DNA from 2 places in the Variovorax sp. PEI5 genome. Region 2 is predicted to be linked to the other one. Evidence: riboswitches for the same ligand, from Rfam matches in the RefSeq annotation. Region 2 holds a riboswitch; the other holds the start of a gene.
The links. Region 2 has a riboswitch for glycine ahead of gcvT (glycine cleavage system aminomethyltransferase GcvT). Riboswitches for the same ligand answer to the same signal wherever they lie in the genome.
Positions count from the first base shown of each region.

Region 1: linked by a shared signal. The riboswitch ahead of AC1MLT_RS14960 (D-amino acid dehydrogenase) and the one ahead of gcvT (glycine cleavage system aminomethyltransferase GcvT) in region 2 are both predicted to bind glycine.

Region 1 covers NZ_CM155257.1:3,268,388-3,272,792, forward strand. The annotation lists gene AC1MLT_RS14950 (cyanophycin metabolism-associated ABC transporter) at 1-2,071, shown strand, start outside; gene AC1MLT_RS14955 (cyanophycin metabolism-associated DUF1854 family protein) at 2,068-2,529, shown strand; glycine riboswitch at 2,658-2,790, shown strand; gene AC1MLT_RS14960 (D-amino acid dehydrogenase) at 2,858-4,165, shown strand; gene queC (7-cyano-7-deazaguanine synthase QueC) at 4,307-4,405, shown strand, end outside.
Region 2 covers NZ_CM155257.1:453,318-457,722, reverse strand. The annotation lists gene AC1MLT_RS02110 (TRAP transporter substrate-binding protein) at 1-106, shown strand, start outside; gene AC1MLT_RS02105 (TRAP transporter small permease) at 103-636, shown strand; gene AC1MLT_RS02100 (TRAP transporter large permease) at 649-1,941, shown strand; glycine riboswitch at 1,984-2,078, shown strand; glycine riboswitch at 2,090-2,216, shown strand; gene gcvT (glycine cleavage system aminomethyltransferase GcvT) at 2,274-3,458, shown strand; gene gcvH (glycine cleavage system protein GcvH) at 3,564-3,935, shown strand; gene gcvP (aminomethyl-transferring glycine dehydrogenase) at 3,976-4,405, shown strand, end outside.

The DNA.
Region 1 (4,405 bases), 750 kb from region 2:
CGAGGGCCTGGCGCTGCAGCTCACGGACCACGCGGGCATCGGCACCTTCGACCTCGTCGATGCCCGGGGCCGGCTCGGGCGCTGGCGCTACACGCTGGCGCAACAGGCCGAGGCGCTGGCCCTGCTCAAGCTGTTCGAGCGCCAGGTCGCGGGCATCGGCGCGAGCGCGACGGGGTCGGGCGCGACGGACGACGAGGACACGCTGCCGGCCTCGCGCCAGCCTGCCACGCCGCCCTCGACCTGGGTGCTCCTGCGGCTCGGGCGCTTCGCCAGGCCCTACCGCAAGCAGCTCATCGGCGGCTTCCTGCTGACGCTGGCCTCGACCGCCGCGACGCTGGTGCCGCCCTACCTGACGATCCCGCTGATGGACGACATCCTGATCCCGTTCCAGAACGGGCAGCAGATCGCCTTCGAGAAGGTGGCGCTGTTCCTGTCGGCGCTGCTGGCGGCGGCGCTGGCCGGATGGGCCCTGGGCTGGGCCCGCACCTACCTGCTGGCGCTGGTGTCCGAGCGTATCGGCGCCGACCTGCGCACCACCACCTACGAGCACCTGCTGACGCTGCCGCTCGACTACTTCGGCGGCAAGCGCACCGGCGACCTGATGGCGCGCATCGGCTCGGAGACCGACCGCATCAACGTCTTCCTGTCGCTGCACGCGCTCGATTTCCTGACCGACGTGCTGATGATCGTCATGACCGCCGCCATCCTGGTGTCGATCAACCCGCTGCTGGCGGTCGTCACGCTGGTGCCGCTGCCCTTCATCGCCTGGATGATCCACTTCGTGCGCGATCGCCTGCGCACCGGTTTCGAGAAGATCGACCGCGTCTGGAGCGAGGTCACCAACGTGCTGGCCGACACCATCCCCGGCATCCGCGTGGTCAAGGCCTTCGCCCAGGAGAAGCGCGAGGCCGACCGCTTCCGCGAGGCCAACCGCTACAACCTGCAGGTCAACGACCGGCTCAACCGCATGTGGTCGCTGTTCACGCCGAGCGTCTCGCTGCTGACCGAGATCGGCCTGCTGGTGGTCTGGGCCTTCGGCATCTGGCAGGTGGCGCGCGGTCGCATCACGGTGGGCGTGCTCACCGCCTTCATCGCCTACATCGGCCGCTTCTACACGCGGCTGGATTCGATGAGCCGCATCGTCTCGGTGACGCAGAAGGCGGCCGCTGGCGCCAAGCGCATCTTCGACATCCTCGACCACGTGAGCAACGTGCCCGAGCCCGCCCATCCGGTGCCGCTGCAGAAGGTGCAGGGACGCATCCAGATGAAGGGCATGGGCTTTCGCTACGGCTCGCGCTCGGTGATCCGCAACCTCGACCTGACCATCGAGCCGGGCGAGATGATCGGCCTGGTCGGCCACAGCGGCTCGGGCAAGAGCACCCTGGTCAACCTGATCTGCCGCTTCTACGACGTCACCGACGGCGCGCTGCTGGTCGACGGCACCGACATCCGGCGCTTCGCCGTCGCCGACTACCGGCGCCACGTCGGGCTGGTGCTGCAGGAGCCGTTCCTGTTCTTCGGCACCATCGCCCAGAACATCGCCTATGGCCGGCCCGAGGCCACGCGCGAGGAGATCGTCGCGGCGGCGCGCGCGGCCCACGCGCACGACTTCATCCTGCGCCTGCCGCATGGCTACGACTCGCTCGTCGGCGAGCGCGGCCAGGGCCTGTCGGGCGGCGAGCGCCAGCGCATCAGCATCGCCCGCGCGCTGCTCATCGACCCGCGCATCCTGATCCTCGACGAGGCCACCTCGGCGGTCGACACCGAGACCGAGAAGGAGATCCAGAAGGCGCTCGACAACCTGGTGCAGGGCCGCACCACCATCGCCATCGCGCACCGCCTCTCGACCCTGCGCAAGGCCGACCGGCTGGTGGTGATGGACCGCGGCCAGATCGTGGAGGTCGGTCCGCACGACATGCTGATGGAGCAGAAGGGCGCCTACTGGCGGCTCTACCAGGCCCAGCTGCGCCAGGCCGAGAGCGAGAAGCGCACCGACCGCGCGACCGAGGAGCGCGTGGCCGTGGCGGTGGCCCTCGGCACGCATGCGGCGCACCCCTCCGGAGATGTATGAACTTCCGACTCGAACGCGACCCCTTCGGTCGCATCATCCTCATCGACGCCGAGGGCGTGCGCCACGAAGGCATCGTGCCGGTGCGCGCCTTTCCCCTCACCGGGCCCGAGACCGGCCTGTCGCTGGTCGGCGCCGATGGCCGGGAGCGGGCCTGGATCGACCGCATCGACCGGCTGCCGCCGGCCCTGCGCGAACTGCTCGAGGCCGATCTCGCCGCGCGCGATTTCGCGCCGACGCTGACGCGGCTGCACGCCGTCTCCAGCTTCGGCGTGCCCAGCACCTGGACCGTGAGCACCGACCGGGGCGACACGCGCTTCGTGCTCAAGGCCGAGGAGGACATCCGTCGGCTCGAAGGCGGCGCGTTGCTGATCGCCAGCGCCCAGGGCCTGCAGTTCCGGGTGCCCGATCCGAAGGCGCTCGACCGCGCCTCGCGCAAGCTGCTCGAGCGCTTCCTCTGACCCCGGTGGCGATGCGGGGTTGGACGATCCGACGCCGCTCGGCATAATCGGCGCTCCAGGAGAAGCGGCGGCCCCGGGCCGCCCTACCGAAGGCGCAACCCCGAAACGCTCAGGTCCCGTACTGGACACATCATCAAACTGGAGAGTGCCGCAGCATCCCGCGAGAGCGAGGCGCCAGCAGCCGCCGAAGGTGCAACCCGGCATCGCCCCACACGTGGCGATGCCGGCGAATCTCTCAGGCAAAAGGACAGTGGGGCCGACGACCTAGCCAACAGGTCGTCGGCCCTTCCTCGTTTCTTTTCGTCCTGTTTTTGCATTGGAGTCGATGATGAAAGTGATCGTGATGGGTGCCGGCGTGATCGGTACCGCCACCGCCTGGTACCTGAGCCAGGCCGGCCATGAAGTCACCGTGCTGGAGCGCAACGCCGGCGCCGCGCGCGAGACCAGCTTCGGCAACGGCGGACAGATCTCCGTCAGCCACGCCGAACCCTGGGCCAATCCCTCGGCCCCGTTCAAGCTGCTGAAATGGCTCGGGCGCGAGGACGCGCCGCTGCTGTTCCGCCTGCGCGCCGATCCGGCGCAATGGCGCTGGGGCCTCAAGTTCCTGGCCGAGTGCGGCGCCCGGCGCTCGACGCGCAACATGATCCAGCTGCTCAACCTGGGCACCTACAGCCGCGAGAGCCTGCAGCAGCTGCGCCGCGAGACCGGCATCGCCTACGACCATCTGAGCAAGGGCATCCTGCACTTCTACACCAGCCCGGAGGAGTTCGACCTGGCCCTGGAGCCGGCGCGCGTCATGCGCGAACTCGGCTGCGAACGCCAGGTCATCGACGCCGACGAGGTGGTGCGCCTGGACCCCGCGATGGCGGCAATCCGGCCCCGCCTGGCCGGCGCCACCTACACCAGCGCCGACGAATCGGGCGACGTCCACAAGTTCACCACCGGTCTCGCGCAGAAGGCCGCCGAGCGCGGCGTGAGCTTCCGCTACGGCGTGCGCGTGCAGCGCCTGCGCACCGAGGGCGGCGCCATGACCGGCGTGGAGATCGCGAGCGAGACCGGTGGCTACGAGGTGCTGGCCGCCGATGCCTATGTGCTGGCCCTGGGCAGCTTCAGCGCCGGACTCGCGCGGGGCGCCGGCGTGTCGCTCGACATCTATCCGGCCAAGGGCTATTCCGCCACGCTGCCGGTGCTCGACGCCAGCCGCGCTCCCACGGTGAGCCTGACCGACGACGAGTACAAGCTCGTCTACTCGCGGTTCGGCGACCGCCTGCGCATCGCCGGCACGGCCGAGCTCAACGGCTACGACCTCGCGCTCAATCCGGTGCGCTGCGAGGCCATCGTGCGGCGCGCGCTCGACGTGTTCCCGGGCATGAGCCGCCCGGAGCTGGCCACCTACTGGGCCGGCCTGCGTCCGGCGACGCCGGGCAACGTGCCCTACATCGGGCCGAGCAGGGTGGCCGGGCTCTACCTGAACACCGGCCACGGCACGCTCGGCTGGACCCACGGCTGCGGCTCGGGTCGGGCCCTGGCCGACCTGATCTCCGGGCGCCGGCCGGAGGTCGACTTCGCGTTCTGCGGCCAGCCGCAGGGCCGTGGCGAGACCCGCGCCCGGCTGGGCGCGGCGGCGGCCCACTGACGGGTCGCGGGAGGGCGTGGCGGGCCGGACGCGGGCGGGCGAAAATCGCCGGTCCGGCCGCGCGAGCCGCGAGTGCCGCGCGCCTTCGCCATCCCGATCTCCATCCCTCGTTCCGGCCGTCTTCGAGCGGCCCCCATCCTCATGCACACCACCGCCCTCGTCCTCTTCTCCGGCGGCCAGGACTCGACGACCTGTCTGGCCGAGGCACTGTCCAAGTACGAACGCGTCGAGACGCTCGGC
Region 2 (4,405 bases):
CACCGTCGACTCCACCGCCTTCCGCGAGGCGCTCAAGCCGGCCTACGTCGGCTACGCCAAGGAATTCGGCGCCGACAACATCAAGAAGATCACCGACGTCAAGTGAGCGCGACCCACGCCGCCGTGCACGCCTTCGAGCGCCACTTCCTCACCGCCAACCGCTGGGCGCTGATCCTGCTGCTGGCCGCCATGTCGGTCATCATCTTCGTCAACGTCGCGTTGCGCTACCTCACCAGCCATTCGCTCGAATGGGCCGAGGAGGTGTCGCGCCACATGATGATCTGGCTGACCTTCCTGGGCGCCGGGCCGGTGCTGCGCTATGGCGGCCACATCGCGGTGGAGAACCTGCAGGACGCGCTGCCCGCGCGTGGCGGCATGGCGCTGCGCGCCGTCGTCGCGGCCCTGCTGTTCGCCTTCTTCGGCTTCCTGGTCTGGTATGGCTGGCTGTACATGCAGCGCACCATGTTCCAGCTGACGGCGGTCACGCAGATCCCCTTCGCCTATGTCTACAGCGCCATGCTGATCGGCGGCTTGCTGCTGATCGTGCATTTCCTGTTCGTCGTGAAGAGCTACGTGCTGCGACGCGAATTCCGCTCCGACGCGCATTTCGACGCGACCGCGAGTGCCTCGCTGTGACGGGGGGTCGCCATGGACGCTAGCGTCGTCCTGATCGTCTCGGCCTGCCTGTTCCTCGCCATCGGGGTGCCGGTGGCGTTCGCGCTGGGCATGGCCACGGCCGCCACGCTGATCCTGGCGGAGAGCTATCCGCTGATCGTGCTGCTCAAGGAGACCTTCACCGGCATCGACAGCTTCCCGCTGATGGCGGTGCCGTTCTTCATCCTGGCAGCCGAGCTGATGAGCGGCGGCTCGCTGACCGAGGTGCTGCTGCGCTTCGCCGGCCAGTTCGTCGGCCACAAGCGCGGCGGCCTGGGCTACACCAACGTGGTGTCGCTGACCTTCTTCTCGGGCATCTCCGGCTCGGCGCTGGCCGACGCGGCCGGGCCCGGCTCGATGCTCATCAAGATGATGAGCAAGGCCGGCTACGACCGTTCCTACGCCGCCGCGCTGACCGCCTCGACCGCCATCGTCGGGCCGATCATCCCGCCCTCGATCATCATGATCATCTACGCGCTGCAGGACGAGACGGTCTCGGTCGGCTCGCTGTTCGTGGCCGGCATCCTGCCGGGCATCCTGATCGCGGTGGCGATGTGCGCGGTCAACTTCCACGTCTCGAAGAAGCGCAACTACCGGGGCGACGGCCGGCTGCCGCCCTTGCGCGAGATCCTGGTGACGAGCTGGAAGGCGCTGCCGGCGATCCTGCTGCCGGTGGTGATCCTCGGGGGCATGCGCGCGGGCTGGTTCACGCCGACCGAGGCCTCGGTGGTGGCGGTGTTCTACGCCCTGCTGTGCGGCAAGTTCGTCTACCGCACGCTCGAATGGAAGGCGCTGCCCAACATCCTGGAACGCTCGGCGCTGCTGTCGGCCTCGGTGCTGATCATCATCGGGCTGTCGGCCTCCTTCGCCTGGGTGCTGACCATCGAAGGCATCCCGCAGCAGATGGCGGAGTGGCTGATCTCCATGAACCTCTCGCCGTGGATGTTCCTGATCATCGTCAACGTCTTCCTGCTGCTGTTCGGCATCTTCATCGAGCCGCTGCCGGGGGTGATGGTGCTGGCGCCGATCCTGGCGCCGGTGGCGATCAAGCTGGGCGTGGATCCGGTGCACTTCGCCATGATCGTGATCTTCAACCTCACGCTGGGCATGATCACACCGCCGGTGGGCGGACTGCTGTTCGTCACCTGCAACGTGTCGAAGGTGCCGATGTCGCAGCTCGTGCGCGAACTCGTGCCCTTCCTGTGGGCGCACGGGGTGGTGCTGGTGCTGCTGACCTTCGTGCCGGCGCTCAGCACCTGGCTGCCGCGCGCGCTCGGTTTCAAGTAGCGACACTCCCGCGTCCGGCGGGCGCGGGATCCTCCACTACACTCGTCCGGGTCAGGAGAGCGTCTTCCCCCCGGGAAGGCCGCCGAAGGCGCAGGATCAGTTCCGAACGCTCAGGTACCCAGGACTGACGAGGCGCCCGTCGACCGGGCGTTTCCTTGCTGGAGAGAGACCGGTACGCGCCGCAGGGCGACGAAGCCGGTCCACCGAAGGAGCAACCCCCGAGCCGGTGTCCGGGCGGGGCGAATCTCTCAGGTAGAGCGGACAGCAGGGGTGGCCCACGGCTTGCGAGCCGTGGAATTCGATCCGCCCCTCGTGTGCACCGGAGAGCACCCATGACCGCCACTGCCCCCGCCCCCGCCCCCGCTTCCATCGAGCCGCAGCCGTTGCGGACCACGCCGCTGCACGACCTGCACGTCGCCCTCGGCGCCCGCATGGTGCCCTTCGCCGGCTACTCGATGCCGGTGCAGTACCCGGCCGGCCTGGTCGCCGAGCACCGCCACACCCGGGCCGCCGCCGGCCTGTTCGACATCTCCCACATGGGCCAGCTGCGCCTCGTCGGACCCGATGCCGCCGCCGCCTTCGAGACCCTGATGCCGGTCGACGTGATCGGCCTGGCGCCCGGCCGGCAGCGCTATGGCCTGCTGCTCGACGACGATGGCGGCATCCTCGATGACCTGATGTTCTTCAACGAAGGCGGCGGCTCGCTCTTCGTCATCGTCAACGGCGCCTGCAAGGCGGCCGACCTGGCCCATCTCCAGGCACGCATCGGCGCGCGCTGCGAGGTCCAGCCCCTGCCCGACCACGCCCTGCTCGCGCTGCAGGGCCCGCAGGCGGCGGTCGTGCTGGAGCGGCTGTCGCCGGGCAGCGGGCGCTTCGTCTTCATGACCGGCGGCGCGGTGCGCATCGGCGCGGGCGACGCCGCCATCGGCGCCTTCGTCACGCGCAGCGGCTACACCGGCGAGGACGGCTTCGAGATCTCGGTGCGCGCGGCCGATGCCGAGCCGCTGGCCCGCCTGCTGCTGGCGCAGCCCGAGGTGCTGCCGATCGGCCTGGGCGCGCGCAATTCGCTGCGCCTGGAGGCCGGCCTGTGCCTGCACGGCCACGACATCGACCGCACCACGACGCCCGTCGAGGCCGCGCTCGGCTGGGCCATGCAGAAGGTGCGGCGCACCGGCGGCGAGCGCGCCGGTGGCTTTCCCGGCGCCGAGCGGGTGCTGGCGCAGCTCGACGCGGCCGCCGCCGGTGCCGCGTCCGGACGCCGGCGCGTCGGCCTGGTCGCGCTCGAGCGCATCCCGGTGCGCGACGGCACGCCGCTCGAATCGGTCGATGGCCAGCCGGTCGGCCAGGTCACCAGCGGCCTGCTGGCACCCACCGTCGACCGGCCGATCGCGATGGGCTACGTGCCCGTGGCGCTGGCCGCGCCGGGCACCCGCCTGCAGGCGCGCGTGCGCGGCAAGGCGGTGCCGATGGAGGTGGTGGCCCTGCCCTTCGTGCCGGCGCGCTATTTCCGCGGCTGATCCGTCGCCTCCACCGACGCCGGGCCCGACGCGCATCCCCTTTCCTTTCCTTTTCCTTTTCCTTTTCCTTTTCCATTCCACCTTCCCTTTCCCAGGAGCCTTCCCATGACCGTCAAGTTCACCAAAGACCACGAGTGGGTCGAGACCACCGGCGCCGATGCTGCCACCGTCGGCATCACGGTCCATGCCCAGGACGCGCTCGGCGACGTGGTGTTCGTCGACCTGCCCGAGGTCGGCAAGACCTATGCGCAGGGCGAGGTCGCCGGCGTCGTCGAGTCGGTCAAGGCCGCCGCCGATGTCTTCATGCCCGTCTCGGGCGAGATCATCGAGGTCAACGAGGCGCTGCGCGCCGATCCCGGACTGGCCAACAGCGATCCGCTGGGCACCGGCTGGTTCTTCAAGGTCAGGCTGTCCGATGCCGCGCAGGTCGAGGCCCTGCTCGACGCCGACGCCTACGACGCCTTCGCCGCCGAATGAGGCCCTCGGCGCCGACCCCGCAGCCCTCCACGTGACCGCCATGCCATCCAACGACTTCCTCCTGCCGGCCGATCTCGACACCGCCGGCGAATTCATCCCCCGGCACATCGGCATCGCGCCGGCCGACGAGGCGCGCATGCTGCCGGTCATCGGCTCGGCCACGCGCGCCGAACTCATCGACGGCATCGTGCCGGCGGCGATCCGCCGCACGCGGCCGATGGACCTGCCCCCGGCGGCGAGCGAGGCCGAGGCGCTGGCCGAGCTCAGGGCCATGGCGGCGCAGAACACGGTCGCGCGCAACTTCATCGGGCAGGGCTACTACGGCACCCACACGCCGGGCGTGATCCTGCGCAACATCCTGGAGAACCCGGCCTGGTACACGGCCTACACGCCCTACCAGGCCGAGATCTCGCAGGGCCGCATGGAGGCCCTGCTCAACTTCCAGACCATGGTGTGCGACCTCACGGGCA